Regions from separate parts of the Hydrogenophaga sp. ZJX-1 genome, predicted to be linked through region 1. Evidence: predicted binding sites of a transcription regulator. Region 1 holds the regulator's gene; each other region holds the start of a gene.
The links. The regulator LexA, encoded in region 1, represses DNA repair genes until DNA is damaged. The targets are predictions, from matches to a motif close to ACTGTATNNNNATACAGT.
Positions count from the first base shown of each region.

Region 2: recA (recombinase RecA) is a predicted target of LexA. The motif match lies at 2,842-2,859, and genes of this name have one in related genera.
Region 3: imuA (translesion DNA synthesis-associated protein ImuA) is a predicted target of LexA. The motif match lies at 6,775-6,792, and genes of this name have one in related genera.

Region 1 covers NZ_JBMBRA010000001.1:918,766-928,678, reverse strand. Annotated here, with positions in the region: gene ACN5W5_RS04545 (MotA/TolQ/ExbB proton channel family protein) at 261-902, shown strand; gene ACN5W5_RS04540 (ExbD/TolR family protein) at 958-1,395, shown strand; gene lpxK (tetraacyldisaccharide 4'-kinase) at 1,398-2,498, shown strand; gene ACN5W5_RS04530 (Trm112 family protein) at 2,523-2,729, shown strand; gene kdsB (3-deoxy-manno-octulosonate cytidylyltransferase) at 2,726-3,511, shown strand; gene adk (adenylate kinase) at 3,669-4,325, shown strand; gene ACN5W5_RS04515 (DUF6152 family protein) at 4,401-4,901, opposite strand; gene ACN5W5_RS04510 (hypothetical protein) at 4,876-5,082, opposite strand; gene ACN5W5_RS04505 (hypothetical protein) at 5,079-5,255, opposite strand; gene ACN5W5_RS04500 (asparaginase) at 5,285-6,253, opposite strand; gene lexA (transcriptional repressor LexA) at 6,391-7,077, shown strand; gene ACN5W5_RS04490 (hypothetical protein) at 7,214-7,579, shown strand; gene ACN5W5_RS04485 (D-2-hydroxyacid dehydrogenase family protein) at 7,661-8,668, shown strand; gene ACN5W5_RS04480 (FimV family protein) at 8,748-9,913, opposite strand, start outside.
Region 2 covers NZ_JBMBRA010000002.1:843,397-853,309, forward strand. Annotated here, with positions in the region: gene argC (N-acetyl-gamma-glutamyl-phosphate reductase) at 1-627, shown strand, start outside; gene ACN5W5_RS08655 (CZB domain-containing protein) at 641-1,111, opposite strand; gene recX (recombination regulator RecX) at 1,191-1,640, opposite strand; gene recA (recombinase RecA) at 1,686-2,783, opposite strand; gene ACN5W5_RS08670 (MarR family winged helix-turn-helix transcriptional regulator) at 3,037-3,522, shown strand; gene ACN5W5_RS08675 (response regulator transcription factor) at 3,692-4,366, shown strand; gene ACN5W5_RS08680 (sensor histidine kinase N-terminal domain-containing protein) at 4,504-5,979, shown strand; gene ACN5W5_RS08685 (glutathione S-transferase family protein) at 6,005-6,658, opposite strand; gene ACN5W5_RS08690 (DNA topoisomerase III) at 6,677-9,655, opposite strand; gene ACN5W5_RS08695 (SET domain-containing protein) at 9,841-9,913, shown strand, end outside.
Region 3 covers NZ_JBMBRA010000008.1:12,739-22,651, reverse strand. Annotated here, with positions in the region: gene ACN5W5_RS20080 (FAD-dependent oxidoreductase) at 1-323, opposite strand, end outside; gene ACN5W5_RS20075 (universal stress protein) at 935-1,417, opposite strand; gene ACN5W5_RS20070 (response regulator) at 1,462-1,893, opposite strand; gene ACN5W5_RS20065 (PAS domain-containing protein) at 1,890-4,541, opposite strand; gene ACN5W5_RS20060 (ABC transporter substrate-binding protein) at 4,538-5,557, opposite strand; gene ACN5W5_RS20055 (hypothetical protein) at 5,898-6,485, shown strand; gene imuA (translesion DNA synthesis-associated protein ImuA) at 6,805-7,677, shown strand; gene ACN5W5_RS20045 (Y-family DNA polymerase) at 7,622-8,926, shown strand; gene ACN5W5_RS20040 (error-prone DNA polymerase) at 9,014-9,913, shown strand, end outside.

The DNA of each region.
Region 1 (9,913 bases):
GAACGCCAAGCGCTTGATTTCAATGCGTTTTGCACTGCCTGTTTTCTCATCGAACTGTCGGGAGCCGCGACCACAGCGGGCTGGCGGGCGTTGGGATACCGGTTCTTCACAAAGTTATCCACAGAATCTGTGCATCGGGCCGGACAGGTAGACGGATCCTTGGTGGAGGTTTTCCGGCCGTTCACCACCGGATGGTGAGACATAATCTGGGAGATTGCACTCTGGCCGCCAAGCAGGCGGCTTTTGTCTGGAGCCCTGATTTGTTTTCCATCATACAAGCCGCTGGCTGGCCGATCTGGCCCCTGATCATCTGTTCCGTCCTGGGCATGGCCCTCGTCATCGAGCGGTTCATCAGCCTCAAAGCCGTCAAGATCGCCCCGCCGAAGCTGCTCGACGAAGCCATCATGGTGTCGCGCAACGGGGTGCCCGGTGCCGATGTGGTCAACCAGCTGGAGCAAAACTCGGCACTCGGCGAAGTGCTCGCCAGCGGTTTCCGCGTGCTCAACAGCAACCCCCGGGTCAGCGAAGACGATCTGCGCTCCAGCCTCGAGGGTGCCGGTCGCCAGACCGCCGCCAAACTGCAGCGCTACCTGGGTGCCCTGGCCACCATCGCATCGGCTGCACCCTTGCTGGGTCTGCTGGGCACGGTCATTGGCATGATCGAAATCTTCGGCTCGCAAGCCGGCGATGGCGGCATGGGCACGGTCCCGGGCGGGGGCAATCCCAGCCAGCTGGCACATGGCATCTCGATCGCGCTGTACAACACCGCCTTTGGCCTCATGGTGGCCATCCCGGCCCTGATCTTCTGGCGCTACTTCCGCGCCCGGGTCGATGACTACCTGTTGACCATGGAGATCGCTTCCGAGCGCTTCGCCCGCCACCTGCTGACACTGCGCAAATGACGCTTCACACCCCCGTTCGCGCCCACCCCGCCGCGCGGCCTGCCCGGGAGACTGCATGAACTTCCGGCCCGGCTCCCGCGACGAACCCGAGATCAACCTGATCCCGTTCATCGACATCCTGCTGGTGGTGCTGATCTTCCTGATGCTCACCACGACCTACAGCAAATTCACGCAGCTCCAGGTCAACCTGCCGGTGGCCGACGCCCAAGCGCAGCGCACCGAACCCAAAGAAGTGATCGTTTCCGTCAGCAGCGACGGTCGCTATGCGATCAACAAGGACGTGCTCGAAGGCTCGGGGGTGGAGATGCTCACCCGCGCACTCACCCAGGCATCGCAGGACAGCCGCGAGGTGGTCATCGTCATCAGCGCGGACGCCGCCGCAACCCACCAGTCGGTCATCAACGTGATGGACGCCGCCCGCCGTGCCGGCCTGGTGCAGATCACCTTCGCAACCCAGCAGTCCGGCTCCCAGCGCGCGCGCGGCAAGTCCTGACCGTGCCCGCTGCCCAGCCACAGCGCCTTGACCAAGGGCAGGCCCGCTGGCAAGGCATCTGGCGGACCCGCGGTCCGCTGGCCCATCTGCTCTGGCCCGTTTCGGTCCTGTACGGAGCCTTGACCGGTCTGCGGCGATGGCTGTATGCGGCCGGGGTTTTGAAAATCACCCGGCTGCCGGTGCCGGTCGTCGTGGTGGGCAACGTGGTGGTGGGTGGCGCCGGCAAGACGCCGACCGTGCTGGCCCTGCTGCAACATCTGCAACAACGTGGCTGGCATCCGGGCGTGGTGTCGCGCGGACATGGTCGGCGGGGTACCGCCGCACTGGAGGTGCTACCCGACACACTGGCCACCGACAGCGGCGACGAGCCCGCCCTGATCCGGCGCAGCGGTGGCGTGCCGGTGTTTGTGGCGGCGCGCCGGGCCGAGGCCGCCCAGGCCCTGCTGGCCGCGCATCCCGGGGTGGACCTGATCCTCTGCGACGATGGCCTGCAACACCTGGCGCTGGGCCGCGATCTGTCGGTGGCGGTGTTCGACGACCGCGCCACCGGCAACGGCTGGTTGCTGCCTGCGGGCCTCTTGCGTGAGCCTTGGCCGCCGGGCACAGGCAACCCTTTTCGACCCGATCTGGTTCTGAACCAGCGCAGCGAATCCGCCCCCGTGGTCGCGATGAGCACCCAGCTTGAGCGGCCGTCCGATCTGCCTGTTTTTGAAGCCACGCGGCGCCTGGCCGATCACGCCGTCGGACCCCAAGGACAACGCCGGCCCCTGCGCGAGTTCCAGGGTCAAGCCGTCACGGCGCTGGCCGGCATCGCACGCCCTTTGGTTTTTTTCGACATGCTGCGCGCCCGCGGGCTCACCCTGACCAAGACCCTGGCGCTGCCCGATCACGCGGAGCAAGCGACCTATGCCGCCTTGCTGCAGGGCTGCAAGGGGCCGATCCTGTGTACCGAAAAGGACGCGGTCAAGCTGTTCGCAGACTGCCCTGAGCCGTTCGCAGGCGCTGACCCGCAGGTCTGGGCGGTCCCGCTGGAGCTGCGTGCCGATGCGGCCTTCTTTGAGGCGCTGGATCATCGCCTCGCTTGGATCAGGCGCACCCACTGACAAGCGGCCGACTATCATTCCCGCATGGACACCAAATTGCTTGAACTGCTGGTCTGCCCAGTCACCAAAGGCCCCCTGATCTTTGACCGGGATAAACAGGAACTGATCTCCCGCAGTGCGCGGCTGGCCTACCCGGTGCGCGACGGCATCCCGATCCTGCTGGAGCACGAAGCCCGCCCGATCACGGAAGAGGAAGCGGCCCGCCCGCCCAAGCCGTCGCCAGCCCCATGAACCCGAGCGGGGCCCCGGGTCCGTTCACCGTGCTGATTCCGGCACGGCTCGCGTCGAGCCGCCTGCCCGACAAGCCGCTGGCCGACATCGGCGGTCTGCCGATGGTGGTGCGCGTGGCGCAACGTGCGCAGCGCAGCCAGGCCAGCCGGTGTGTGGTCGCGGCGGACGACGCGCGCATCGTCGCGGCCTGCGAAGCACACGGCATCACCGCCGTGCTCACTCGCACCGACCACGCTTCCGGCAGCGATCGCCTGGCCGAAGCCTGCGAACAACTGGGCCTGACAGACGACGCCGTGGTGGTCAATGTGCAGGGGGATGAGCCGCTGATGGACCCGGCGCTGATCAACGCCGTGGCGCTGGATCTCCAGCGCCGAACCGATTGCGTGATGAGCACCGCGGCGCACGCCATCGACCAGATGGCCGATTTCCTCAACCCGAACGTGGTCAAGGTGGTGCTAGACCGGGCACAGACCGCGCTGTACTTCAGCCGGGCGCCCATTGCGTGGTGGCGTGATGGCATGGCCGATGCATCGGACCGGAACACCCTGCCGTCGCCCGCGCCTTTGCGCCACATCGGCATCTACGCCTACCGCTCGGGATTTCTGCGCCACTTTCCGACGCTGGAGCCCTCTCCCCTGGAACTGACCGAATCGCTGGAGCAGTTGCGTGTGCTGTGGCATGGCGAACGCATCGCGGTCCATGTGAGCGCGCAGGCTCCCGGGCCGGGGGTCGATACCCCCGACGATCTGGCGCGGGTGCGCGCGCTCTTGGCCCTCGGCTGACGGGCTGCTTTCAGCGCCTTTTGGCCTGCCCACGCTGTAAGCCAGAGCCCGGTTAGCGCATGCTATCCTCGACCGGTCGCCCCCGGTCCCCGGGCCGGAAGGGCAGCCGCCAGAGACAAGCGGCCTCTCCATTTGAAACTCTGAAAAAAGGACAGCGATGAGATTGATTCTGTTGGGCGCTCCCGGCGCTGGCAAAGGCACCCAAGCCACGTTCATCTGCCAGAAATACAGCATCCCCCAAATTTCAACCGGTGACATGCTGCGCGCCGCCGTGAAGGCGGGCACCCCATTGGGCATGCAAGCCAAGGCCGTGATGGAATCCGGCGGCTTGGTCAGCGACGATCTCATCATCAACCTGGTCAAGGAACGCATCGCCCAGCCGGACTGCGCCAACGGTTTCCTGTTCGATGGTTTTCCCCGCACCATCCCCCAGGCCGACGCCATGAAGGCCGCCGGCGTGAAGCTCGACTACGTGCTCGAAATCGACGTGCCGTTCGAAGCCATCATCGAACGCATGAGCGGCCGCCGCTCGCACCCGGCGTCGGGCCGCACCTACCACGTCAAGTTCAACCCGCCCAAGGTGGACGGCCAAGACGACGTGACCGGCGAGCCGCTGATCCAGCGCGAAGACGACAAGGAAGAAACGGTCAAGAAGCGCCTGGAGGTGTACAGCGCCCAGACCCGTCCGCTGGTGGACTACTACGGCAGCTGGGCCAAAGCCGACGCCGCTGCCGCACCGAAGTACCGCGCCATCAGCGGCATGGGCTCGGTGGACGACATCACCGCGCGCGCCTTTGAGGCCCTCTCGAAATAATTGCGCACCGCGATCCACAGGAACCCGGCCACGTGCCGGGTTTTTTTGTGCCCGGTCGCGTCAGGCGGGACCCGATCACAAGCCGTACGCCTTGCCATCCAGAAAGATGTATTCAGCCCGCAGGACTGCGGCCCCTTGCTCGTCCTTGAACGTGAACCCGACCATCGAGAGTGCAGCCCTGTTCCTGATTTCAGGCATCTGCCACTGGCCCAGGCGAAACAGCGGTGCCAGTTCGATCTCCCAGCGCCGATCGCGCCGCGTGGGCAACACCGTCTTCGCCAGCAGCGCAGGCCCGTCCACACCGGCGGACTGCGCGGGCAAGGCGCGTTGCGCCAGGTCGGCGGGCAGCGTCAGCTTCTCGGACAGTTGCAGCACCAGTTCGGCGTGGGGGTTGCGCCATTTCACCTCCACCACCCGACCTTCCAGGTAAATGGGACGGTTCTGGTCAAAACTGCTCCAGCCATGGGGCGCCCACGCGGCAGAGCCAAGACCCGAAAACCCAGCACGGTACTGGTCTGGAGAAAGCGTCGTCGACGCACCACGGTCTTCTTCACGTGTGGCCAATCCAGCGCCCACAATTCAAGACCAGCAGCCAGATCACAGTGGATGCCCCCATGAGCGCACGCGCGGTGCCATCGAGCCGCCGCAGCGAACCCCGGACATCGAACCAGGCGGCGTTACAGGTTGCCAACAACAGCATCTTGGCTGCAAACACCCGGTTGGCCAACAGTTCCCCGGCCTGTGTCGAGAACGTCAACAGGCCCGACGCCGCCGCCGGCGCAAAACCCGACCCGACCCCACCAACACCAGGCTCAGGCGAGCCAGCGGCGTCACTGGCAAGGCCGCGCCCCAGCCGAACACGCGCAGTTCCAGCAAGATGGGGTTGCCCAGCAACAGCGCGATGCCCAGGATGTGCGCCACCTCCAGCATGGGATAGGCCCAGGGATGGGCGCCCAGGCTCAGCCCTCCAGCAACTCCAGCGCCAGCGCAATGCGCGCCTTGACCGGCGTGAGACTGTAGGCATCCACCAACAACTGCCCCGGATGCGTCAACAAAGGCCCATGCACACACCGGCTGGTTCGAACCACGCGCACGCCCTTGGCCTGTGCTTTCAGCAAGGCCGCCTCCAGCGCATGGTGCACCGTGCCGTTGCCGGTACCGGCCACCACGATGCCGCGCACGGCAGGGCCCTGCGCCGCGTCGCCACCGGACAGGAGTGCATGCACCAGCGTGCCATCGGCGTCAGCATGGCTGGTCAGCACCACCACGGGCGGCAAAGCCTGAACCGACTGGATGCGCAGCAACGCAACTGCGTCCCAGCCCCCCGCGTCAGAGGCCAATGGCCAGGGGCGGAACTGCCGAACCCGGCCTTCTTCCACGCTACCCAGCGGGCCGGCATCTCCCGAGTCGAACGCATCCACCCGGTACGTGTGCACCTTGCTCACGTCGGCCGCGCTGTGGATCTGCCCTGCGCACACCACCACGACGCCTTGCGCCCCGGGATGGCTGGCCACAGCCAGCGCGTCAACCAGATTCTGTGGGCCGTCCGGCACCAGCGCAGTGGCCGGACGCATTGCGCAGGTCAACACCACCGGCTTGGCAGGTCGCAGCACGGTTTGCAGGAAGAACGCGGTCTCCTCGATGGTGTCGGTACCGTGAGTGATCACCACCGCGTCCACCTCGGGCCGGCTGAGATGAAAGGTCAGCCGGGTGGCCAGCTGCTGCCAGAGTGCAAAGCCCATGTCCTTGCTGTCCACCTGAGCCACTTGCTCCACTTCCAGGGGCAATCCCGCCATGGACGGAATCGATGCCAGCAGGTCCTCAACGCTGACCTGACCCGCCACGTACCCGACACCATCCCCGCACCGGGTTGCCCGGCCGGCGATGGTGCCGCCCGTGCCCAAAATGACGTGACGTTGGATTTCCATTGCATCTGCCACTTGCCAAGTCTCCAAAACTGGTTAAAAATACAGGCACTGGATAAGAAGACAGCTTGTTGTTCTGACCAGTCCCGGTGGCGAGCCTCACCCGAGTGAGCTTCTCCCCACATCTTCACGAGGTCCCCATGATCGAGTCGCCGCTTTACCCGCCCAAGCTCACCGCCCGCCAGCAGCAGATCCTGGAACTGATCCAGAGCGCCATTGCCCGCACCGGTTCGCCACCGACGCGGGCAGAAATTGCCCATGAGCTGGGTTTCAAGTCCGCCAACGCAGCCGAGGAGCATCTGCAAGCCCTGGCACGCAAAGGCGCCATCGAACTGGTGAGCGGCACCTCGCGCGGCATCCGCCTGCGCAACGAAGACCTGCAATCCATCAACGAATCGCGGGGGCGCCAGCTTACACTGCCGCTGCCCAGTCTGTCGCAGCTGATGCTGCCCCTGATCGGGCGTGTGGCCGCTGGCTCGCCCATCCTGGCCCAGGAACACGTGGACCAGACATACCACGTCGAGCGCAGCCTGTTCCAGCGCACACCCGACTACCTGCTCAAGGTGCGCGGCATGTCCATGCGCGACGTCGGCATCATGGACGGGGACCTGCTCGCCGTGCAGTCGACCAAGGAAGCCAAGAACGGCCAGATCGTGGTGGCCCGCCTGGGCGAGGACGTGACCGTCAAGCGTTTCATGCGCCGCCAGCACCGGATCGAACTGCACGCCGAAAACCCGGACTACAAGACCATCGTTGTCGAGCCGGGTGAGCCCTTTGAAATCGAGGGCCTTGCCGTGGGACTCATCCGCAACAGCTTCCAGCTCTGACCCATCGGGTCTGCGTCGCCTCAGCAGGTGGCGGGCGTTTGGTTTGGTGCGTGATCCACACGCGTCAGGCACATCCCTGCGCTGGCGACTTCATTCGCAATCCTGCCTGTGTTCAACCCCTTTTTTGGAGTTTCGCATGGGAATCCGCTTCAACACCAACACTTGGCGTGCGCCGCTGCTGCTCATCGACAGCTGGTTGCCTCCCTCCTTTGAACGGGCAGGCACCGCTCGCACGTTTCCGAAAATCCTGCAACGCTTCGTGCGTGCCGGCTGGCTGGGGCACCCGCCAAAGTGCACTGTGGATAGCAACAAGGTCACTGTCACCGGCCATGCCGTCGTTCGAGCCCGCCATGTGCGGGTGCTGAGAACCGCGGACACTTCTGGCGGCCCACGCTCCGACGGGCGGCTGGTGATCTCTGGTCGCATCAACGATGTCTGCGCGGAGCTCGAGCGGCTGGCGGCCCTGGAGCTCCAGTCGAGCCACCCGCAACTGCGCGCCTGACCCTGCGCGATTGCGCAGCACGGCGGGTTCAAGCCCGTCGTGACAAAAGATCACGATGTTCCTGCGGGCACAATAGGGACCATGAATATCGTGATCCTTGACGACTACCAGGATGTGGTCAGAAAACTGCCATGCGCCAACAAGCTGGCACCCTATCCCGCCAAGGTTTTCACCAACACAGTCAAGGGCGTGGGCCAGCTTTCGGTCCGGCTGCGCGATACCGATGTGCTGGTTCTGATCCGCGAGCGCACCCAGATCACGCGGCAGCTGGTTGAAAAGCTGCCGCGCCTCAAGCTGATCGTGCAGACGGGCCGCGTCGGACCCCACATCGACGTCAATGCCTGCACCGAGCGCGGTATCGCTGTGGCTGAAGGTGTCAGTTCACCGATCGCCGCCGCCGAACTGACCTGGGCGCTGATCATGTCGTCCATGCGCCGAATTCCGCAATACGTGGCCAGCCTCAAACACGGTGCCTGGCAACAATCCGGGCTGAAGGCGGCATCGATGCCAGCCAACTTTGGGCTGGGCATGGTGCTGAGTGGCAAAGTACTGGGCGTCTGGAGCTACGGCCGAATCGGCAAGCTCGTCGCCGCCTATGGCCGAGCCTTCGGGATGCGCGTGATCGTCTGGGGCAGCGAGCCCACCCAGGCACAGGCCGCAGCCGATGGCTACGAGCTGGCCACCAGCCGTGAGGCTCTGTTCGAGATGTCGGATGTGCTGAGCCTGCATTTGCGACTCGGAGAACAAAGCGCCGGCTGTGTCACGCTGGAAGATCTCTCCCGCATGAAGCCCACATCGCTGCTGGTCAACACATCGCGCGCAGAGATTCTGGAGTCTGATGCCTTGCTGGCAGCGCTCAACCGGGGCCGGCCCGGTATGGCCGCCATCGACGTGTTTGAGTCCGAACCCATCCTGCAGGGGCACGCCCTCCTGCGGCTGGAGAACTGCATTTGCACCCCCCACATCGGCTACGTGGAACTCGACAACTACGAGATCCTGTTTTCATCAGCCTTCGACAACGTGGTCAACTTCATCAAGGGCACGCCCACCCACATCCTGAACCCGGGCGCGCTGCAGGTTCGCCGCTGAAACGATCAATCATCAGGCCAACAAAAAAGCGCCCGGAAATTCTTCCGGGCGCTTTTTTGTTGGCGGTCTGGCTGGCTGCTCAGCGGCCCTTCTTGGATTGTGGGTTGTCCTCATCTCCGTCGGGCGGCATGAAATCCAGCACCTCAAAATCGATCAGGTTGCCCTCTTCCTGAACCGAAGCGTTCGGTTGCGGCGCCGGTTTGGCCGTTGGCTCCACCGGCACAGTGACCTCTGGCAACGAGGCTTCGAACTCGGAAATCTCGGAAAGCGCGTCCAGATCGACATCCAGTCCCAGGCGCGGGGAAGCGGGGGGAATGTCATCCAGCGGCTGCGTGACGCGCGCCTCCTCCGATGCCGCAGCCACGGCCGCAGAGAACCCTTTGTTGCCCGCCGCCTTCAGTGGTTTGATCGCCGTGTGCTGGAAGTCGACCTGTGATGCGCTGTCGACCATGTCACGCTTGATCATGTCCTTGGCAATGGCGTGCAGCAACAGCAGTTCCCGATAAGCCTCCAGGTCAAAAACCTCGCCGTCAACTTCGTTCGCCTCGCGAAAGATCGACTGTTCAATGACGTCGAGCACACGGGGCTGCGGCCAGAGGGCCTGAATGCGGCTGAAAGCCGTTTCATAGGCCTCCAGCCCTTGGCTATCGTCCGAATACTGGTCAAAGGGTGGTGCACCAGCGTTGAAGAGGTGGTTGAACTCTACGCGCAGGGCATCGTACTCGGCACGGCGGTTCAGCTGGTGGTACAGCTTGAACAGGTCGAGGTAAGCCAGCGCGCTGGGCTCGTGGCTTTCTATCAGATGATCCTTGAGCACCCCAATGGCCTTGTCGGCTTCCCCGAGTGAAACGAAAAAGTCGGCCTGCTGCTGGACATCGAACAGCTCCTCGGTCGCCACCGACCGCGATACGCCGATCTGGCTGGCCGGGTATTCACGACGGTCGCTGTCGGCCATGGCAGGCAGGCTGTTGACGTCGATGCCGGAGTCGTGCAGGGAGCGGTATCCGTCAAACGAGGACTCGCGCTCGAGATTCAAATCAATGTCCAGCCCCGATGGATCGGCCCGTTCAGCGCTGCCGGCTTTCGCCACCGCGGCGCTTTTCCCCGACTTTTCAGCGCCCGCCCACCAAGCCGCGTTTGCCGGCACATCGTCCTGGCGCCCACGACGACGGCGGGCGAACAGGAAGGCGAACAACAACAGCAACAGCAGCGCGCCCAACAGATAGGCCAGCCAGATCATGTAGC
Region 2 (9,913 bases), on a different contig from region 1:
TGTGTCGATCAGCACGAGGCTGTGATGAAAGCCGATCGCGTGGCCAACCCCGGCTGCTACGCCACCGGTGCCATCGCTTTGCTGCGTCCTCTGGTCGATGCCGGGCTGCTACCCAAAAACTTCCCCGTCTCGCTGCCCTCGGTGAGTGGTTATTCGGGCGGCGGGCGCAGCATGATCGAAGCCTATGAAAAGGGCGAGGCGCCACTGCACGAAGCCTATGCGCTGGGTCTCGCGCACAAGCACATTCCGGAGATCCTTCGCTACACCGGCATGAGCCGGCGGCCGATCTTCATCCCCGCGGTGGGCAACTTCCGCCAGGGCATGCTGGTGCAATTGCCGCTGCACCTGGACGACCTGCCCGGCGCACCGAAGGCCAGCGACCTGCACGATGCGCTGGTGGCCCACTACGCGGGCAGCGTCTCGGCCGGCGGCTGGGTCAGCGTGGAGCCCGCCCCGGAGAGCGGCAAGCTCGACGCCACCGCCCTCAACGACACCAACCGGCTGGAACTGCGGGTGTTTGCCAACGAAGCCCATCGCCACGCCGTGCTGATCGCGCGCCTCGACAACCTGGGAAAGGGCGCCAGCGGCGCCGCGGTGCAAAACCTCCAGCTCATGCTCGGTCTCTGAGAGGAGCTTCCGCTCAGTTCGACCGACCGGGTTCGCTGCGGGACTGGTTCACCACCTGCTGCAACAAGCGCAGGTCTTCCGTCACCCGCTCCGAATAGGCCTCGAACTGGTCGGCCACCATGCGGCGGGCGTCGCCCCGCTTGCCCGCCTGTTCCAGCGTGAGCACGTTGCAAGCCACGTGGTGGAACATGCGGTGGTGCGAAAGCAAGGCGGTGAAGCCCGGGAAGGTGCCCAGGCGGGCACGGGCCTGGCCATGGATCCAGCGGCCCAGATCACAGCGGTCGTCGCGGCAGATGTCTTCGACGCCCAGTCTGGCCTCGGGGTGGTGGCTGGCCAGGTGCGCCAGCAGGTGTTGCTTCCACTGCTGGTGGGCGACCACGGCGGCGTCGATGTCCAGGCCTTGCGCAGCATCCGCCGCCTCTGCCTGCAGCTGGTTGTCGTGCACCGCCCCTTCAGCTCCAAAGAACCGCCGGAATAAAGCCATGGTTTGTCTCCAGGGACACGCATCAAGGCGTGTTTTTGAATACCCCGGATGGTACTGCGAACACCTGGCTTTCAGGCTCTCAGTCCGCGTCGCGTCCGCCCACCACTTTTCGGATGACATCCCCTCCAAAGCCTCGAGTGGCCAGGAAGCGCATCTGCCGGGCCTGTCCCGCGGCATCGGCGGCCGGCTCACCAAACTTGCGGCGCCAGATCTCGCGCGCGCGCTCGAACTCGGAACCCTGCAGATCGGCCACCGCCGTGGCCACGGCTTCGGCGCTCACGCCCTTGGCCTGCAACTCGTGCTTCACGCGCGACGCGCCGAGCCGGCTGGCACGCCGGTGCAGCACCGACGCCACCACACGCTGCTCATCGATGAAGCCCTTGGCCTGCAGCTCATCGAGTGCGCGGGCCAGTTCACCGGGCTCGGTTTCGTGGGGCTTGAGCTTGCGCTCCAGCTCGGCGCGCGAATGTTCGCGGCCGGCCAGCAGACGCAAAGCGCGGCCTTTGAGTGACGGCTGATCAAAGCCCATTTCAGCCTGCCTCTATCGATTGGCGCGTGCGATCCACCGGACCGCTTATTCGGCGATGGCGACTTTCTCCGCCTTGGCGGTCTTGCCACCTTTGGCCGGCGCGGCGGCTTCGTCGATGGGCAGGAGCGGCACGCCGAGCTCGGTGCGCACCTTGTTCTCGATCTCGACGCGCAGGTCGGGGTTCTCGCGCAGGAATTCGCGCGAGTTGTCGCGACCCTGCCCGATCTTCTCGCCGTTGTAGGCGTACCAGGCACCGGATTTTTCGATCACCTTGTGCAGTACGCCCAGGTCCAGGATTTCGCCTTCGCGGCTGATGCCTTCGCCAAACAGGATGTCGAACTCGGCCGTCTTGAACGGGGACGCCACCTTGTTCTTCACCACCTTGACCTTGGTTTCGTTGCCGATCGAATCCTCGCCTTTCTTGATGGTGCCGGTGCGGCGGATGTCCAGCCGCACGGAGGCGTAGAACTTGAGCGCGTTGCCACCGGTGGTGGTTTCGGGGCTGCCGAACATGACGCCGATCTTCATGCGGATCTGGTTGATGAAGATGACCATGCAGTTGGTCTTCTTGATGTGGGCGGTGAGCTTGCGCAGCGCCTGGCTCATCAGGCGGGCCTGCAGGCCGGGCAGGCTGTCACCCATCTCGCCTTCGAGTTCGGCCTTGGGCGTGAGCGCGGCCACCGAGTCGACCACGATCAGGTCCACCGCACCGGAGCGCACCAGGCTGTCCACGATCTCCAGCGCCTGCTCGCCGGTGTCGGGCTGGGAGATCAGCAGGTCCTGCAGGTTGACGCCGAGCTTCTGTGCGTACTGGATGTCCAGCGCGTGTTCGGCATCAACAAAAGCACACTGGCCGCCCACCTTCTGCATTTCGGCGATGGCCTGCAGGGTGAGCGTGGTCTTGCCCGAGGATTCCGGACCGTAGATCTCGATCACGCGACCCCGCGGCAGACCGCCGACGCCCAGCGCGATGTCCAGCCCGAGCGAGCCGGTGGACACGACCTGGATGTCTTCGATCACCTCGCCCTCGCCCAGTCGCATGATCGTGCCTTTGCCGAACTGCTTTTCGATCTGGGCCAGCGCGACCTGCAGAGCCTTGGCCTTTTCGCTGTTGACGGGGTTGTTCTTGACGGCTGCGTCCATTTGATGCTCCTGAGCGAGTGAGTGGGTGTTCGCTTCCAGCAGGTGTTTTTGTGTACAGGCTGGATGCTTGAACAGCAGTTTACAGCGATATACATTTCAAACAAGCCAATTTTTGGTCAGTTTGACTTACCATTTGACCACCCCCTGCGCCGCTGCGCGGCTTCCCCCCAGGGGGACCACGCCCTTGGCCCGGCAAAGCCGGTTCTTCGGCGTGTGCTGGGCTAAAAGACACCTCCTCCGACTGGCTGAACCGATGAACGAAGGACTCCCCTTGGCGGCTGGCGACGACCGCTGGCGCTCCGGACATCTGGGCCGTCTGATGGGTCTCGCCTTGCGCCGTTTTGACGAACGCGTGCTCGATCTGATGGCGCGCGACGCGGCCGTGCCGCTGGCGCTCTCCAACCTGGCCGCGCGCGCACAGGTGGGCGCGGCCCACATCCACATCACGCGCCACCTGGCGCTCAAAGGCTCGCGCCTGACCGAGCTGGCCCGGCAGGCCGGCATGAGCAAGCAGGCCATGGGTGATCTGGTGACGCAATGCGAGGCCTGGGGCCTGGTGCTGCGCGAACCCGATCCGCTGGATGCGCGCGCACGGCGCATCGTGTTCACCGAAACCGGCCTGCTCTGGCTGGAAGCGTTCCGCCAGGCGGTGGCCCAGGCCGAGACGGAGTTTCGCGCCCAGGTCGGCGCCGAGGTGGCCACCGTGGTGGCGCTGGGGCTGGAGGCGTACGGCACCTGAACGGCCGCTTGGCGCGCACTCCGGCGTCCCCCGTGCGCCGGGGGTTTATCCCGGAACCGGGCACGCCGGCGAGGCCTAAAATGACCTTGGAGACCATGTCGCCGCCAGCCGGTTGTGCGGCGACAGTGCCCCACAACAGGCCGCCCGACCGGCCGCAAAGGAAACCCGCATGCGCATCCTGATTGCCGAAGACGACCAGGTTCTGGCCGATGGTCTGCTGCGCAGTCTTCGCGCGGCCGGCGCGGCCGTCGACCACGTGGCCAGCGGCAGCGAAGCCGACGCCGCGCTGATGACCAACAACGAGTTTGACCTGCTGATCCTGGATCTGGGTCTGCCGAAAATGCATGGCCTGGAGGTGCTCAAACGTCTGCGCTCGCGCGGTTCGGCGCTGCCGGTGCTGATCCTGACCGCGGCCGACAGCATCGAAGAACGCGTCAAGGGCCTGGACTACGGCGCCGACGACTACATGGCCAAACCGTTTTCGCTGCAGGAACTCGAAGCCCGCGTGCGCGCCCTCACGCGCCGTGGCATGGGCGGAGCCAGCTCCACCATCAAGCACGGCCCGCTGGTGTACGACCAGGCCGGCCGCGTGGCCACCATCGACGGCAAGATGGTCGAACTCTCGGCGCGCGAACTCGGCCTGCTCGAAGTGCTGCTGCAGCGCGCCGGGCGGCTGGTGAGCAAGGACCAGCTGGTCGAACGCCTGTGCGAGTGGGGCGAAGAGGTGAGCAACAACGCCATCGAGGTCTACATCCACCGCCTGCGCAAGAAGATCGAGAAGGGTCCGATCCGCATCGCGACCGTGCGCGGGCTGGGCTACTGCCTTGAAAAAATCCCTGGATGAAGGCTCCCCCCGCGCCGGGCTTGCAGCCCGTCACCCCCCAGGGGGCAGCACTGGTGGCCCGGCAAAGCCGGCTCCACGGTGCTCTGGGTTGGAACCCGTCGCTCCGGACAAGTTTGCGATAAACCGCCGCAGCTGACATGTCCGCTCCCAAAAAGCACGACAACGGCCAGGTGTCGTTCGGGCTGTTCCAGCGCGAGCAGCGCAGCCTGTTTGGCGAGATCCTGGACTGGATGCTCACGCCGCTGCTGCTGCTGTGGCCGCTCTCGCTGGCGCTGACCTGGTTCGTGGCGCAGGGCATTGCCAGCAAGCCGTTCGACCGTGCGCTGGAGTTCAACCTGCAGGCGCTCACCCAGTTCGTTGTGAACCAGGACGAAAAGGTGAGCTTCAACCTGACGCCGCAGGCGCGCGACCTGCTGCGTGCCGACGACAGCGATCTCGTCTACTACCAGGTGCTGGACCCCCGCGGCGAGCTCATCAGTGGCGAAGGCGACTTCCCCCTGCCGCAGGACAACGAAACCCCCGAACCCGGGCGGGTGATGCTGCGCGACGACATCGTGCGCGGTGATGAGGTGCGGGTGGCCTACGCCTGGCTCTCGCGCAACCAGGACCCGAAACGCCTGGTGTTGATGCAGGTGGCCGAAACCAAGGGCAAACGCTCCACGCTGGCCACCGAGATCATCAAGGGCGTGATGGTGCCGCAGTTCGTGATCCTGCCGCTGGCGGTGCTGCTGGTGTGGATGGCGCTGGTGCGCGGCATCCGCCCGCTCAACGAACTGGAGCAGCGCATCCGCGCGCGCAAGCCCGACGACCTGAGCCCGATCGAAGAGTCTTTCATTCCGCAGGAAGTGGCGCCGCTGGTCTCGTCCATCAACGACCTGCTCACGCGGCTGAAGACCTCGCTGAGCACCCAGAAGCGCTTCCTGGCCGACGCCGCCCACCAGCTCAAGACGCCGCTGGCGGGGCTGCGCATGCAGGCCGAGCTGGCGCAGCGCGAAAGCGATCCGCAGGAAATCCGCGGCTCGCTGCAACAGATCGCGCGCTCCAGCACCCGCGCCACCCACACCGTCAACCAGCTCTTGTCACTGGCACGCGCCGAGACCACCGGCCGCGCGTTGCCGACAGCACGCATCGACCTTGCCCGGCTCGTGAAAGGCGTCGTGCAGGACTCCGTGCCGCGGGCACTGGAGCACGGGATCGACCTGGGCTACGAAGGACCCGAAGAGATGCCCGCGGACTGCCTGATGGAAGGCAATCCGACCCTGCTGCAGGAGATGACACGCAACCTGGTGGACAACGCCATCAACTATTCGGGCCGGGATGGCGTGGTCACGGCGCGTGTGCTGCTGGACCGTTTCAGCGGCGTGATGATCCTGCAGGTCGAAGACAACGGCCCCGGCATCCCGGAAAACGAGCGTGAACTCGTGCTGCAGCCGTTCTACCGCGCGCTGGGCACCAACGTCGACGGCTCGGGCCTGGGCCTGGCCATCGTGCACGAGATCGCCCAGCAACACGGCGCCGTGGTGTCCATGGAGGACGCCCAGCCAGACCGCGCCCACCGGGGTCTGCGCGCGTCGGTGCGTTTTGCGCCCCGCAAGTCCCCGGACAAGGACTGAGGCCGGGCGTCGCGGTCGCAGAAAATCAGGCCGCCGTCGGCTGGTAGACGTTGAGTTGGAGGCGCTCGCGCTCCACCGCGCGCGCCACGGCCGGCAGCGCCGCAAAACGCTGGGCCAGCGCCCAGGTGGCGGGGAAGGTGGTGGGATCGATGCCCGCGTAGCCGCCCCAGCGCAGCAGGGTCAGCGCATAGGCGTCGAGCGCGCCAGGCTTCTCGCCGGTAAGCCAGGGCGAAGCCTGGGTCGCCAGCGCCTCGATCTCACCCAGCAGGCCCCGGTAGCTGTTCGCTGCGAACGCACGGATCACCTTTTGCGTGCCTTCGTCGTCGGTGAATTTCTGCGGCATGAACACGTGGGTGAAGGTGGGGTGCACCGTGTTGTTCATCCAGGCCAGGGTGGACAGCGCACGCGTGCGCGCCAGACCCGACGCGGGAAGGATACCGGCCTGCGGCAGCTTCGCGTCCAGGTGCAGCAGGATGGACACGATCTGGGTGATCACCTCACCACCGTCCACCAGCACCGGCACCTGGCCACGCGGGTTCATGGCCAGGTAGTCGGCCGAGCGCTGCTCGCCCTTGTGCAGCTTCACGCTGACGGGTTCGAACGCCGCACCCGAGAGTTCCAGCATGCTGTGCGGCACGAACGAGCAGGCGCCGGGGGCGAAATAGAGTTTGAGGCTCATTGTGTGTTGTCTCCTGAATCAGCTGAGGTGTTTGCCCAGCACGCCGGCGATTTCAAACATGGTCACCTGCGGCTTGCCGAACACCGGTTCCAGCTTGGCGTCGGCGTTGATGTTGCGCTTGTTGGCCGCGTCCTGCAGACCGTTGGCCTTGATGTAGTCCCACAGCTTCTTCACCGCTTCGGGGCGCGACACGGCATCGGTACCGATCACCGCGGCCAGCGCCGCGCTGGGCTGCTTGCCGCTGGCGGCGGTGGTCTTGCGCGGCGCCTTGGGGGCTTTCACCGCGGGCGTCTTCTTGGCTGCGGCTTTCTTTGCAGGCGCGGCCTTCTTGGCCGGTGCGGCTTTGCTGGCGGTCGCGCGCACGGGTGCACCGGCCGCGGTCTTGCGCGGTGGGAACTTGCTGGTGCGTGGCTCGAACTCGAAGTTCACCTTGCCCGCTTCCTTGTCCCAGGCCAGGAAGGCCTTGAAGGCGCGGCGCGTGCGCATGGAGACGAACTTGTCGAGCAGGTCGGTCTTGCCGGTTTCCAGCAGCTTGTTCATCTGCTCGCGCGCCACCGGCTGCTGCAGGATGATCTTGCCGCTCTTGAAGTCGCAAGTCGGCGTGGCCTGCGCCATCGTGGGCACGGCCTTCTCGCAGACGTAGTTGGCGCCGTGCTCGAACACCGCCCCGCCGCACTTGGGACAGGCACCGAGCGATTCGCTGCCGGTGAAATCGACCAGCTCACCGGTCTCTTCGTTTTTCTTGTCGTCACCGAAATCGAATTCGAGTTTCCAGTTCTTCTCTTCTTCGTTGAACTTGATCACGATCTCGGCCACAAAGGGCCAGCCCGCCTTGGAGCGGAAGCCTTCCAGCGGGCCGATCTTTTTGGTCGCCAGCAGCTGTTCGGCCTCTTCGGGCTCAAAGGTGCGACCGGCCGGCGACTTGCCGAACGAGAAACCGCAACCCTCGCTGTTGCCGTCGGCACCGGTGCAACCGTAGCGACGGTAGTTCTCTTTCACCACGCCGCCGCAGTTGGGGCAGGGCGTTTGCAGGGTGGCGTAGTTGCCGGGGATGGTGTCGCGGTCGTATTCCTTGGCCTTCTTCACCATGCGCTCGGTCATGGCCGCGATCTCGCCCATGAAGGCGGCGCGGCTGAGCTTGCCGTGCTCCATCTGCGCCAGCTTGTATTCCCACTCGCCGGTGAGCTCGGGCTTGGAGAGTTCTTCCACGCCCAGGCCACGAAGCAGCGTCATGAGCTGGAAGGCCTTGGCCGTGGGGATGATCTCGCGGCCTTCGCGGAACATGTACTTCTCGGTCAGCAGGCCTTCGATGATGGCCGCGCGCGTGGCAGGCGTGCCCAGGCCTTTTTCCTGCATCGCTTCACGCAGCTCGTCGTCGTCCACCAGCTTGCCCGCGCCTTCCATGGCGCCCAGCAGCGTGGCTTCGGAATAGCGTGCGGGCGGCTTGGTCTTCAGGCCCTTGGTTTCCACCGATTCGGTGCGCACGGTCTCGCCTTCGCGCACCGGCACCAGGTTCTGCCCCTTGTCGCCCTCCTTGGCATCCACCACGTCTTCGGCGGCTTCCTTGCCATAGACCGCCATCCAGCCCGGCTTGACCAGCACCTTGCCTTCGGTCTTGAAGTGGTGGTTGACCACACTCGTGACGCGGGTCGTGACCATGAACTCGGCGCTGGGGAAGAACACCGCCAGAAAGCGGCGCACCACCAGGTCGTACAGCTTCTGCTCGGCTTCGCTCAGCCCGTGCGGCGCCTGCAGCGTGGGGATGATGGCGAAGTGGTCCGACACCTTGCTGTTGTCGAAGATGCGCTTGCTCGGGCGGATGTAGCCGTTGTTGAGCGCGGTCAGCGCATGCGGCGCCAGGTGCTTCATGCCGCTGCCGGCCAGCATCTCGAAGGTCTGCTTGACCGTGGGCAAATAGTCCTCGGGCAGCGCGCGCGAATCGGTACGCGGGTAGGTCAGGGCCTTGTGGCGCTCGTACAGGCTTTGCGCCAGCTGCAGCGTGGTCTTGGCCGAGAAGCCGAAGCGGCCGTTGGCCTCGCGCTGCAGGCTGGTCAGGTCGTACAGCAGGCCGCTGGCCTGCGTGGTGGGTTTGCTCTCTTCCTTGACACTGGCGGCCTTGCCGCGCACGGCGTCGGCGATCGCCTGGGCTTCGCGCTGGCTCCAGACGCGGTCGGCGCGCAGCTCCAGGTCGGCGTCGTCGCCGGTGGGCTTCTTGAACGCGGGATCGAACCACTTGCCCGGGTACTCGCCAGCTTCGGCAAGAAAGCTGCCGTGGATTTCCCAGTAGTCGCGGCTGCGGTGGGCGCGGATCTTTTCTTCGCGTTCGACCACGATGGACAGCGTGGGCGTCTGCACCCGGCCGACCGTGGTGAGGAAAAAGCCGCCGTCGCGCGAGTTGAAGGCGGTCATGGCGCGCGTGCCGTTGATGCCGACCATCCAGTCGGCCTCGGAGCGGCTGCGCGCGGCATCGGCCAGGCCCTGCATCTGCGCATCGCTGCGCAGGTGCTCAAAACCGTCGCGGATGGCCGCCGGCGTCATGGATTGCAGCCACAGGCGCTGCACCGGCTTGCCCAGCGTCTGGTACGAGCCGCCCTTCAGGCCACCGGCGTACTGTTCAATCAGCCGGAAGATCAGCTCGCCCTCGCGGCCCGCGTCACAGGCGTTGATGAGTTTCGTCACGTCCTTGCGCTTGGCCAGGCGCACCACCGCCGACAGGCGCGACTTGGTCTTGTCGATCGGCTTGAGCTCAAAGTAGGGCGGCAGCACCGGCAGGTGGGCGAAGCTCCACTTGCCACGTTTGACGTCGAACTCTTCGGGCGCGGCGATCTCCACCAGGTGGCCCACGGCGGAAGTGACGACGTAGGTGTCACTCTCGAAGTGGTCATCGTGCTTGTCGAACTTGCCCGCCACCGGGGTGAGCGCTCGCACGATGTCCTGGGCCACGGATGGCTTCTCGGCAATGACCAGGGTTTTGGCGAAACCTTCAGCAGTTTTCATCTCTACAATCAGCTTTCACGCGCACATGCACGCGCACACATGGGTACGCACACACACGCGCGCACCTGCATGAATCAACCTTACCAAAAATTCCGGCCGTGACGAAAACCGCAGGTTTCGCAAAAAGCCCCCGCCAGACGCGCGCCGCTTCCGCCACCAAAACGCCCGCAGCCAGCAGCCGGCGCATCCAGACGCGGCGCTCCGGCGTGCACGGCAAGGGCGTCTACGCGGTCGTGGATCTGGCCGAAGGTGAGACCC
Region 3 (9,913 bases), on a different contig from region 1:
TTGAAGCGGTAGACCTCTTCTTCGCGCAGGAAGGTGCGGCCCACGTTCCAGCTCACACCCTTGTCGACGATGGGGTCGCCGACGCCGAGGCGGTCGAGGATTTCGAGTGCGCGCTTGGCGTAACAGACGGCGCGCGAGCCGAAGGAGACGCTGTCTTCTTCGTCGAACAGCAGCACGTCCAGCCCCTGCAGGCGGGCGTCGATGGCGGCGGCGAGGCCGACCGGACCGGCGCCGATGACGACCAGCGGTTTGCGCTGCGGCGCGCCCTGCATGAGGTCGGCCGGGCCGGTGTACGGGAAGGTGGGGTAGGTGTAGGTGGCCATCCGGTGTTTGCTCCTTCGTTGTCACCTCCGCTGGAGAAAAGCGGTGGCGTTGTCAGGGTTGGACTGTAGCCGATAATTTCACATCAGTAAATACGTTTCTCTAAACGTAATTTGTAAACCCATCAAAACGGTGATCCTGATTGTTCCCTCCGGATGTGCGGGATGCAAGGAAAGGTGCTGTGAGGAACCGCTCTGGGTCCGTCTGGGTCTTGGCGGGTCTGGCGAGGCCGGGCGCTCTGCGCCGCTCATGTCCCCCGGCGGCCTGCGGCCACCTCCTCCTTTACTTCGCTATGCAGAACACCCCACCTCGCCAGACCGGTGGCGCGTGGGTAAGCGAACGAAGAGGCCTGCCTTGATCGCCGGCGTGCAGGCCGACTGCAAACACCAGTGACTTGCGCGCGGGTATTCCCGCTATGAGCGTCCACCCATGTGCAGGCCGCGAACGGCGGGTGGTTGACGCAGCGAAGTAAAGGAGGAGGCGGCCGCAGGCCGCCGGGGGACATGAGCGCAGTTGACCGCCCGGCGTTCGCGGCAACCCCACCCTTGGGCGTGCAACGCGCCGCCACCCGACACGTCGGCAACTCACCCGAAAGGGCGAGAAGCGAGAAAAATCAGATACCCGCTTCGCCAGCGATGTCGTCAACCGCGTCATCGACCGGCTCGTCCACCGGCGGCTTGACCAGAGTGACCGGCACCGGCGAGAGCCGCACCATCTCCTGCGACACCGAGCCCAGCACCGCCGCGCGCAGACCGCCACCGTGCGCCGTCATGATCACCGCCTCGCAGCCGTTGCGCTCCACCATCTCGACCAGCATGTTCGCCGGGTCTCCGGTGGCCGTGTCCTGCGTCACCGACAGCCCCGCTGCCTGCAGCAGGTGCACGGCCGAGCGCATGAGATCGTGGCCTGCGGCCTCGTTCACCTGCTCCAGCACCGCCGGATCGTGCGCCACCATCAGTTCGTACAGCGTCGCCGTTTCCTGCACATTCGCCACCACGAAACGCGCCTTGAGACCCGCGCTCACCAGTCGCAGGGCATGGCGCACCGCCAGCAAGGCGTGCTCGGAACCGTCTACAGGAATCAGGATCTTGATCATTGAAGCTCTCCTCTGGGCTCGTGAAATGGGACGGTTGTGGTCTGTCAGAGAGGGCGCTCGTTGAGCACGCACCAGTACAGCTCGATGTGCTCCACGACGTCCATGAATTTGCTGAAGTTCACCGGCTTCTCGATGTAGGAATTGACGCCCAAGTCGTAGGCGGTCGTGAGGTCCCGGTCTTCACGCGACGAGGTCAGAACCACCACCGGAATGCGGCGAAATCGCTCGTGCGCCTTGAGCTGGCGCAACACCTCCAGGCCATTGACCTTGGGCAGGTTGATGTCGAGCAGGATCACCGCCGGCAAAACCTCGCCCGCCTCCCAGCGCGGCAGGAAAGCCAGGGCCTCCTCACCATCGCGGGCGACCTGGATCTGATTGGTGAACTTCTTCTTGCTGAACGCGCGCAGCGTCAGGTCCAGATCCATCGGGTTGTCTTCCACCAGCAGGATCGGGGGCACGGCAACTGTGGCATTCATTCAGGAAACTCCAGATAAAAAGTGGCACCGGCGCCGAGTTGGCTCTCCGCCCAGACACGGCCCCCCATGCGCTGCACCGCCTTGGCCACCAGTGCCAGGCCCACGCCTGTGCCCGGGAATTCTTCGGCCCGGTGCAGGCGCTGGAAGATGCCAAAGATGCGGTCGTGGTATTTCAGGTCGAAGCCGACGCCGTTGTCGCGTACCCACAGGATACGCCGGCCCGTCTCGTGGCGGGCGCCGATCTCGATGCGGGGCGACGCGCTGCCCTGGCTGAACTTCAGCGCGTTGCCGATCAGGTTGCGCAGCACCACCGCCATGCCCTCGCGGTCCAGCGGCAGCGTGAAAGGCTCCATCGCCAGGCGCACCTCGGCGCCCTGCTTCTCGATGTCGGCGTGGTAGCTGTCCACGATTTGTTCCACCAGCGGCAGCAGGGCCACCGGCTCGTGCACCATGTCTCGGCGCTCGATGCGCGAATACGCCAGCAAATCGACGATCAGGTCGCTCATCTGCTGCACGCCCTTGCGAATGCGCTCGACAAACCGGAGGCCTTCGTCGTCGAGCCGGTCGCCGTATTCCTCCACCAGCAGCTGGCTGTAGCCGTCGATCCCGCGCAGCGGCGCCTTGAGGTCGTGCGACACGGTGTAGGAAAAGGCTTCAAGCTCCATGTTGGCCTGGCTCAGCTGTGCGGTGCGCTCGGTCACGCGCTCTTCCAGCTCCTGGTTCAGGCGCTTGAGCTGCGCCTCGGCGGCCACCGCCTCGGTGATGTCGAGCAGGGTGCCGATGTAGCGCGGCCCGCGGCCTTCGGTTTCACGCGAAATGCGGCGCACGGTGCGGCGCAGCCAGCGCATCGGGCCATGGGCCGGGTCGGTGCGGAACACCAGTTCGCCCGCATCCCCCCCGGTTCGGATGCACTGCATGTCTTCGGCCACCATCGCACGGTCATCGGGGTGGATGCGCGCAAGATACTCTGCGTCCGACGGCATCCGCCCTGCCGGGTCCAGCCCGATATTGCGAACGAGCTGCGCAGAAATCGTCAACTGCTGGCTTTCCACGTCGCCCGCCCAGCTGCCCAGCTGGACCAGCGCTTCGGCCTGCTCCAGCATTTCCTTGTAGTCCTTCAACGCCGCTTCGGCCTGGGTGCGCACGGTCACGTCCTGGATGGTGGAAAACAGCTGGCGGATGTGTCCGTCGCGGTCGCGCACGGCGCGCACATCGATCTCGGTGTGCACCATGCGGCCGTCCTTGTGCACAAAGCGCTTGGCCATCTGGTAACCACTGCTCAACCCCGCCAGCAGCTCGTCGAACAGCGCCACGTTGCGCTCCAGGTCGCCCGGCGGAGTCATCTGTGCCCAGCTCATGTCCAGCAATTCCTCGCGCGGGTAGCCCAGGATCTCGCACAGGCGGTCGTTCACCTGCAGCCAGCGCTTGTCCAGCGGCGAAGAAATGGCCATGCCCAGGAACGGCAGCTCGTAGAACATGCGCAGCTGCTCGGCCTGCTCGCGCTGCGCCAGCTGGGCCTCTTTCTGCACCGTGGTGTCGAGCAGGATGCCGCTGATGGTGTCCACTTCACCGCGTTCGTCGCGCGTGAGCGAGGTGCGGTCTTCGATCCAGACCCAGCCGCCGTCGGCCTTGCGGATGCGGTATTCCTGCCGGTACTCGTCGGGCCCCTGGGCGAAGTAGCGCGTCACCTCGTCGCTCACCTGCTGCACGTCGTCGGGGTGGATCAGGTCGATGTACTGCAAGGGGCCGTTGAGCAGATCGGCCGGCACGTAGCCCCACTGGCTCACCGAATCGCTCACGTAGCGGACCGGCCAGCCTTCGGTGTTGCGCCACTCGATCACCACCAGCGGCGAGCGGTTGAGGATGTCGCTCATGCGGCGGATGCGATCCTGCCCGGCCTGCAACTGCTCGGCCATCCGGTCGGCGACCTCGCCGATGTGGGCCAGTTCGTCGCGCCCGATCAGGCCGGTGCGCACGGACAGGTTGCCCGCGCCCATGGCGGTCAGCGCAAGGGCCAGACTCTTCGCGCGGCGGAACCACAGCAGGTGCAACAGCACCGCCAGCAGCACCACCGCGACCAGCAACACCAGCCCCTCCCGCACCAGCTCGGCCTGCTCGCTGACGCGGCGCAGCGCCAGCGGATAACTCATGTCCACCTGCACCAGCAAACGCTGGTTCCCCTGAAGCGGGACCAGCCCGACGAAAACCGGCTGCTGAGCCAGCCGCTGCACCACGATGGCCGACGGCAACGGCGCCATCGCCAGTGCCTGAAGCGGGCTCGAAGCCCCCCCCACCCGGGACAACACCGCGCTCAGCGGCTGCCCGATGTCCAGCCGCGACAGCGAGGACAACACCCGTTTTTCAGGCCCGACCAGATAAGCCTGGTTCAGCCCCTGGTGCAGGGCCAGACCGCCCACCAGCCGGTGTTGCAGCAAGCTGTTGCCCAGGCCCGCCTGCTCATCGATTCGCGCCTGTTCGATGCTCAGCCGCTCGCGCAGACGCTGGCTTTCCTGAGCGGACACATCCTGATCGATCTGGCGCATCTGGTGCTGGTAATGCATGCTCATCACCGCCAGCGCGAACACGATCATCAGCAGCGGCACCAGCCAGCGCCCGGCAATGGCCAAGGGCCAGCGGGTCCAGCTCATTCGGCAACCTCCTTCAGGCGCCGGGCCGGCTCGGGGGCCAGCAGGCGGCGCCAGTCGGGCGCTACCTTGATCAGCCCCATGGTCTGCAGCGTCGTCACCAGCCGCGAGGCGTCCTGCCCCAGCACCGGCGGCGCACCCGACAGCAGTTCGAGCGACTGCTCTGTCGAATAGAAGGTCAGCTTCTGCAGCGTGGCGAGGTAGTCCTCGGGCGAGAGTTCCACCCCGGGCGCCAGCAGGCGGGCCGCGGCCTCGGGGCCCTCCTGCAGCGCCTGCAGTCCGCGCTGCCAGCCCGCCAGCAGGGCATCGACCTGGGCGGGGCGCTCCTGCAGCGTGCTGGCACGCACCACCAGCACGTCCACGATATCGCCCGGCATCAGGCGGCTGTCGAAGATGTCCTTGTAGCCCGCCGCGCGCAGGAGACCGGCCACCGGCTCGTAAGACACGGCCGCGCTCACGTGCCCGCTGCGCAGCGCGGACAGGTGCAAGGTGGCCTCCATGCTGACCACATTCACATCGGTCTGCTCCAGCCCCGCCGCCTGCAGCAGGCGCTCCAGCATCAGCGCGCCCACGGTGGTGCCCTCCACCGCGATGCCTGTGCCGTGAAGCTGCGCCAGGCTCTGGACGGCCGGGTTGACCAGCACCACGTCGGCACCGGTGGAGGTGTCGAGCACGGCGACCACCCGCAGATCGAACCCCTCGTCGGTCAGGCGCAAGGCTTCGTCCAGCGTGAGCGCGGCCGCATCGAGCAGGCCGTTGCGGAAATGGCGCAGGGTCTCCGAGCCGGACGACAGATCCACCACCTGGATCTGTTGCGTGTCGATCAGCTGCCGGTCTCGCGCCAGCACCAGCGGGTCGTAGCCCACCCAGGTGTTCATGCCCACGGTCAGCGCGGGCACCGGCGGCTCGCTGCAGGCCGCCAGACCCAGCCACACGGTCAGCACACCGATCGACAGACCCGCGCGGGCCGCTGTCTGCCAGCGCTGCCATGCCAGCCGCCGCCCACTCGGCCGGTGCATATCCGGGTGGTTCGTTGGTGAGTCCGGGCGCCCGGCGGGTGGTGACATGGTGGGTGGTGGCGTGGCTTCGAACATTTTGTCACCGTCCCCGGCCATCTGCCCGGATGTTTGCTTTTCAAGCACCAAATCCGGCCCGGTGTGGTGTCCATCCACCAACTCGGCCCCGGGTGACTGCGCGCGGGCGCAGCGGCTACCACACGCCCGGCTGCTCATCGTTTGACAGAAAGGCCCGAAATTGGCCGAAATTTTCCGGATCGCCGGCCGATAAGAAAGGTGTTCTGGTCATGAACCGCTCAACCGGTTTTCGGACCCGGGACTTAAGTACTAAAGGAATCGCGCCATGAATGCCTCAGTCCAACCGTTGACCTGCCTGGCCCCCCGCATCACCGCAGGGGTGCACCAGCGTGAACACCCGGGCACCCGCTGGCACACCCGTGGTCGGACCCTGGGGCTGCGTCTGCTGATGGCCGCTGCGATGGTCTTGGCCTGGAACGCGGCCCGCGCCGAAACACCGCAGGTCGGCGAGAGCCAGGCCGTCAACGGCCAGATCGCCGACGTGGGCTCCACCGGTATCGGCCTGCTGATGGGGGCCGCGGAAGCCAACCCGCTGGGCATCCTCACCCTGGGCATCAAGGTCGCGGCCTACCAGCAGATCAAGGAAGCTCCGCCCGCCGAGCAACCCCGCCTGTGGGGCATGTACGGCGCCTTCGGCTGGGGTGCTGCCGCCAACAACCTCTGCATCATCGGAACGATCGCCTCGGGTGGCGCCTTCGCCGCGCTCTGCCCGGTGCTGGGTGTGGCGGCCGGCATGGGTGTGTGGAACACCAACGAGGCCGAACGGGATCGCGCCACCTTCGACGCCATGTGCCGCGATGCGCAGGCGGCCAACCCCGACCTTTCGTGCACCTACACCGAGTCCCGGATCTGAGCTGGGATGAAACACCCCCGCCGCGCTTCGCGCGACCCCCTCAAAGGGGGCTGAGGGCCGCGGCTCCGAGCCTGCCTGCGCAGGCTTGGACGGCCCGAAGAAGCCTCGCCTCTGGCGAGGCTGCGGCCTGCAAGGCGCACTGGCCGTCCGGCAAAGCCGGCCCGGCGGTGCCCTGGGCTGGACCATTTCACGCCTAGCGGGTGGCGCTTCGGTGCTATGGAAACGGATTTGAACAACGCCGGAACACCCGTCCCCTAGGCCCGGCTGGACAGCGGGTCGACTTTCAGATACTGTACGCATGAACAGTATCTGATGGATCATGCCCTCCCCCGCCCCAGCCCGCCCGTCCGACCCTCCGTTGGCCCGGCCTGCCCACAATGCCCCCCGCCCGGTGCCTGCGCCGGGCGCGCTCTCCAGCGCCCTGCCTGCGGCCGTGGCGGCCGCGCTCTGGCGCGCCGACCAGCTGGGCAGCCCGGTCGCGGCCACCTGGTCCAGCGGCTTCGAGGCGCTGGACGCCGTGCTGCCCGGCGGCGGCTGGCCCGGCCACGGCGTCACCGAACTGTTGAGCGCCCAGAGCGGCACGCTGGAATGGCGGCTGCTTGGGGCCTTGCTTCGCCAGGTGTGTGCCGCCGGTCGCAGCGTGGTGCTGGTCGGCCCGCCCCGGCCGCCACACCCGCCGGGCCTGCGGCTGGACGGCATCGCCGAGCAGCAACTGGTCTGGGTGATGGCCGAGACGCCGGCCGAGCGCCTGTGGTCCACCGAACAGCTGGTCAAGGCCAACGCCTGCGGTGCGCTCATCGCCTGGCTGCCGCAGGTGCGCGCCGAGCAGGTGCGCCGCCTGCAGGTGCTGGCCGCGGGCTGCGCCGGCCCGGTGTTCCTGTGCCGGCCCGCCACGGCGGCCCGCGAATCGTCGGCCGCGCCGTTGCGCCTGCTGGCCAGCGTGGGGGCCGACTGGGAACTGCTGGTCGACGTGTTCAAGCGCAAGGGCCCGCCGCTGGAGACCACGCTGCACCTGCCCTCGGTGCCCGGCGGCCTGCAGGCCATCCTGACGCCGCGGCTGCAGAAGCCCAGCACCCTGCTGCCGCTCGAACCGGCACCGCAGACCGCCCCGTTCCCTCTTCCCAGCGAGGCCGGCCATGCTCTGGTCAGCGCTCCGTCTGCCGGCTCCCGACGACACCGCCTCGCCCACTGACGCGGCGCTGCAGGCGCTGGCGCTCTGGGCCCTTCAATTCACGCCCCGGGTTGCTGTCGCTGACGAAGCCGTGGTCATGGAGCTGGCGGCGAGCGTGCGCCTGTTTGGCGGCTGGCACGCGCTGTGTGATCGTGTGGTCTCGGAGGGCACCGAGCTGGGCGTGAGCCGGATCGCCTGGGCGCCCAACAGCCTGGCCGCGCTGGCGCTGGCGCGCGCTGGCGTGCAAGACGGTTTTCGCCAACCCCTGGACGTGTTGCTCGACGCCCTGCCCATGGACACGCTCAGCGCCGTGCGTCCGCACCGCCTCACGCTCGCGCACATCGGCTGCCTCAGCCTGGGCGATGTGCGGCGGCTGCCGCGCGGCGGCGTCGGCCGGCGCTTTGACAAACAGCTGCTCGCCGCGCTCGACCAGGCTTACGGCCGCGCGCCCGAGGTGCACCGCTGGATCGCGCTGCCCGAGCGCTTCGCGCAGCGGCTGGAACTCATGTTCCGCGTGGACGATGCATCGGCCCTGCTGTTCGGCGCGCGCCGCCTGCTGCTGGCGCTGTGTGGCTGGCTCGCCGCGCGCCACAGCGGCACCACCGCCTTCACGCTGCACTGGGCGCACGACGCGATGCGCGCGAAATCGGCGGGCGATGGCGGCAGCCTCACCGTGCGCACCGCCGAGCCCACGCGCAACCTGGAGCACCTCTGCCGCCTGCTCGGCGAGCACCTGGCCCGGGTGGAACTGCTGGCGCCGGTGGGCGACCTGGAACTGGTCGCCGACGCGGTGATGCCGCTGGAGGAAAAAAGCGCCTCCTGGCTGCCCGACGACAACGCCGGCAGCGAGACGCTGCCCCTGGTGCTGGAGCGCATCGCCGCCCGCCTCGGCCCTCAGCGTGTGATGCGCCCGGTGCTGTGCGAAGACCACCGGCCCGAGTGGATGTGCCGCTGGCAACCGGCGCCCGAGCCCCTGCCCCGAAAGCCCGCCATGGGCAGCGAGCTGCCGCAGCCGGGCTTCATCCTGAGCGCCCCGCTCAAGCTGCTGGTGCGCGCCAACCGGCCGTACTACCAGGGCGAACTGCAGCTGCTCGCTGGCCCGCAGCGGGTGGAAGGCGGCTGGTGGGACCGGGATGAGGCCGCCGGCCAGATCCGCAACGTGGTGCGCGACTACTGGGTCGCGCAGTCGGCGCACGCGGGCGTGTTGTGGGTGTTCCAGACGCGGCTGGACGAGGCGCCTGCGTGGTTCTTGCATGGCATATTTTCTTGACCCCCGCCGCGATGCGAGTGGCCCGGCAAAGCCGGTTCCACCGCATCCTGGGTTCGGGCATTTCGCGCCGGAGGGGGCACTCTCGCCGTGACGCCACAACCCTCTGGCATTCCCTCCTACGCGGAGTTGCTGTGCCTGTCCAACTTCAGCTTCCTGCGCGGTGCGAGCCGCCCCGAAGAGCTGGTGGAGCGCGCGCAGGCGCTGGGCTACACCGCCCTCGCCCTGACCGACGAATGTTCGCTCGCCGGCATCGTGCGCGCACACGTGGCGGCCAAAGAGCAAGGCCTGAAGCTGCTCGTGGGCAGCCAGTTCCAGGTGCAGTGCGACGCGCCGTTCACCCTCGTCGTTCTCGCCACGAATCTCAACGGCTACGGCAACCTCTGCGAGTTCATCACCCGGCTGCGCCGCACGGCGCCCAAGGGCACGTACCGCCTGACGCTGAAGCACATCAGCGCCGATGCGCTGGCCGACTGCCTGGTGATCGCCGTGCCGCAGCGCGGCAGCACGCAGGCACAGATGGACACCGTGGCGCGCTGGCTGCTGCTGCACTTCGTCGGCCGCTGCTGGCTCGGCGTGGAGCAGCTGCGACTGATGGACGACGAGATGCGCCTGCACCGGCTGCGCCAGAGCAGCGAGCTCACCGCCGTGCCGCTGGTGGCCGTGGGCGACGTGCACATGCATGTGCGCTCCCGCAAGGCGCTGCAGGACGTGCTCACCGCCACGCGCATCGGCAGGCCCTTGACCGAATGCGGCCACGCGCTCGCGCCCAACGCCGAGCAGCGCCTGCGCTCGCGCCTGGCGCTGGCGCAGCGCTACCCCGAGGCCTTGCTGGCCGAGACGCTGAAGGTCGCCGGTCGTTGTCACTTCTCGCTCGACGAGCTGGCGTACCAGTACCCCAGCGAAGTGGTGCCGCCGGGCGAAACGCCGGCGAGCTACCTGCGCCAGCTGGCCTACGAAGGCATGGGCCGGCGCTGGCCCGCGGGTGTG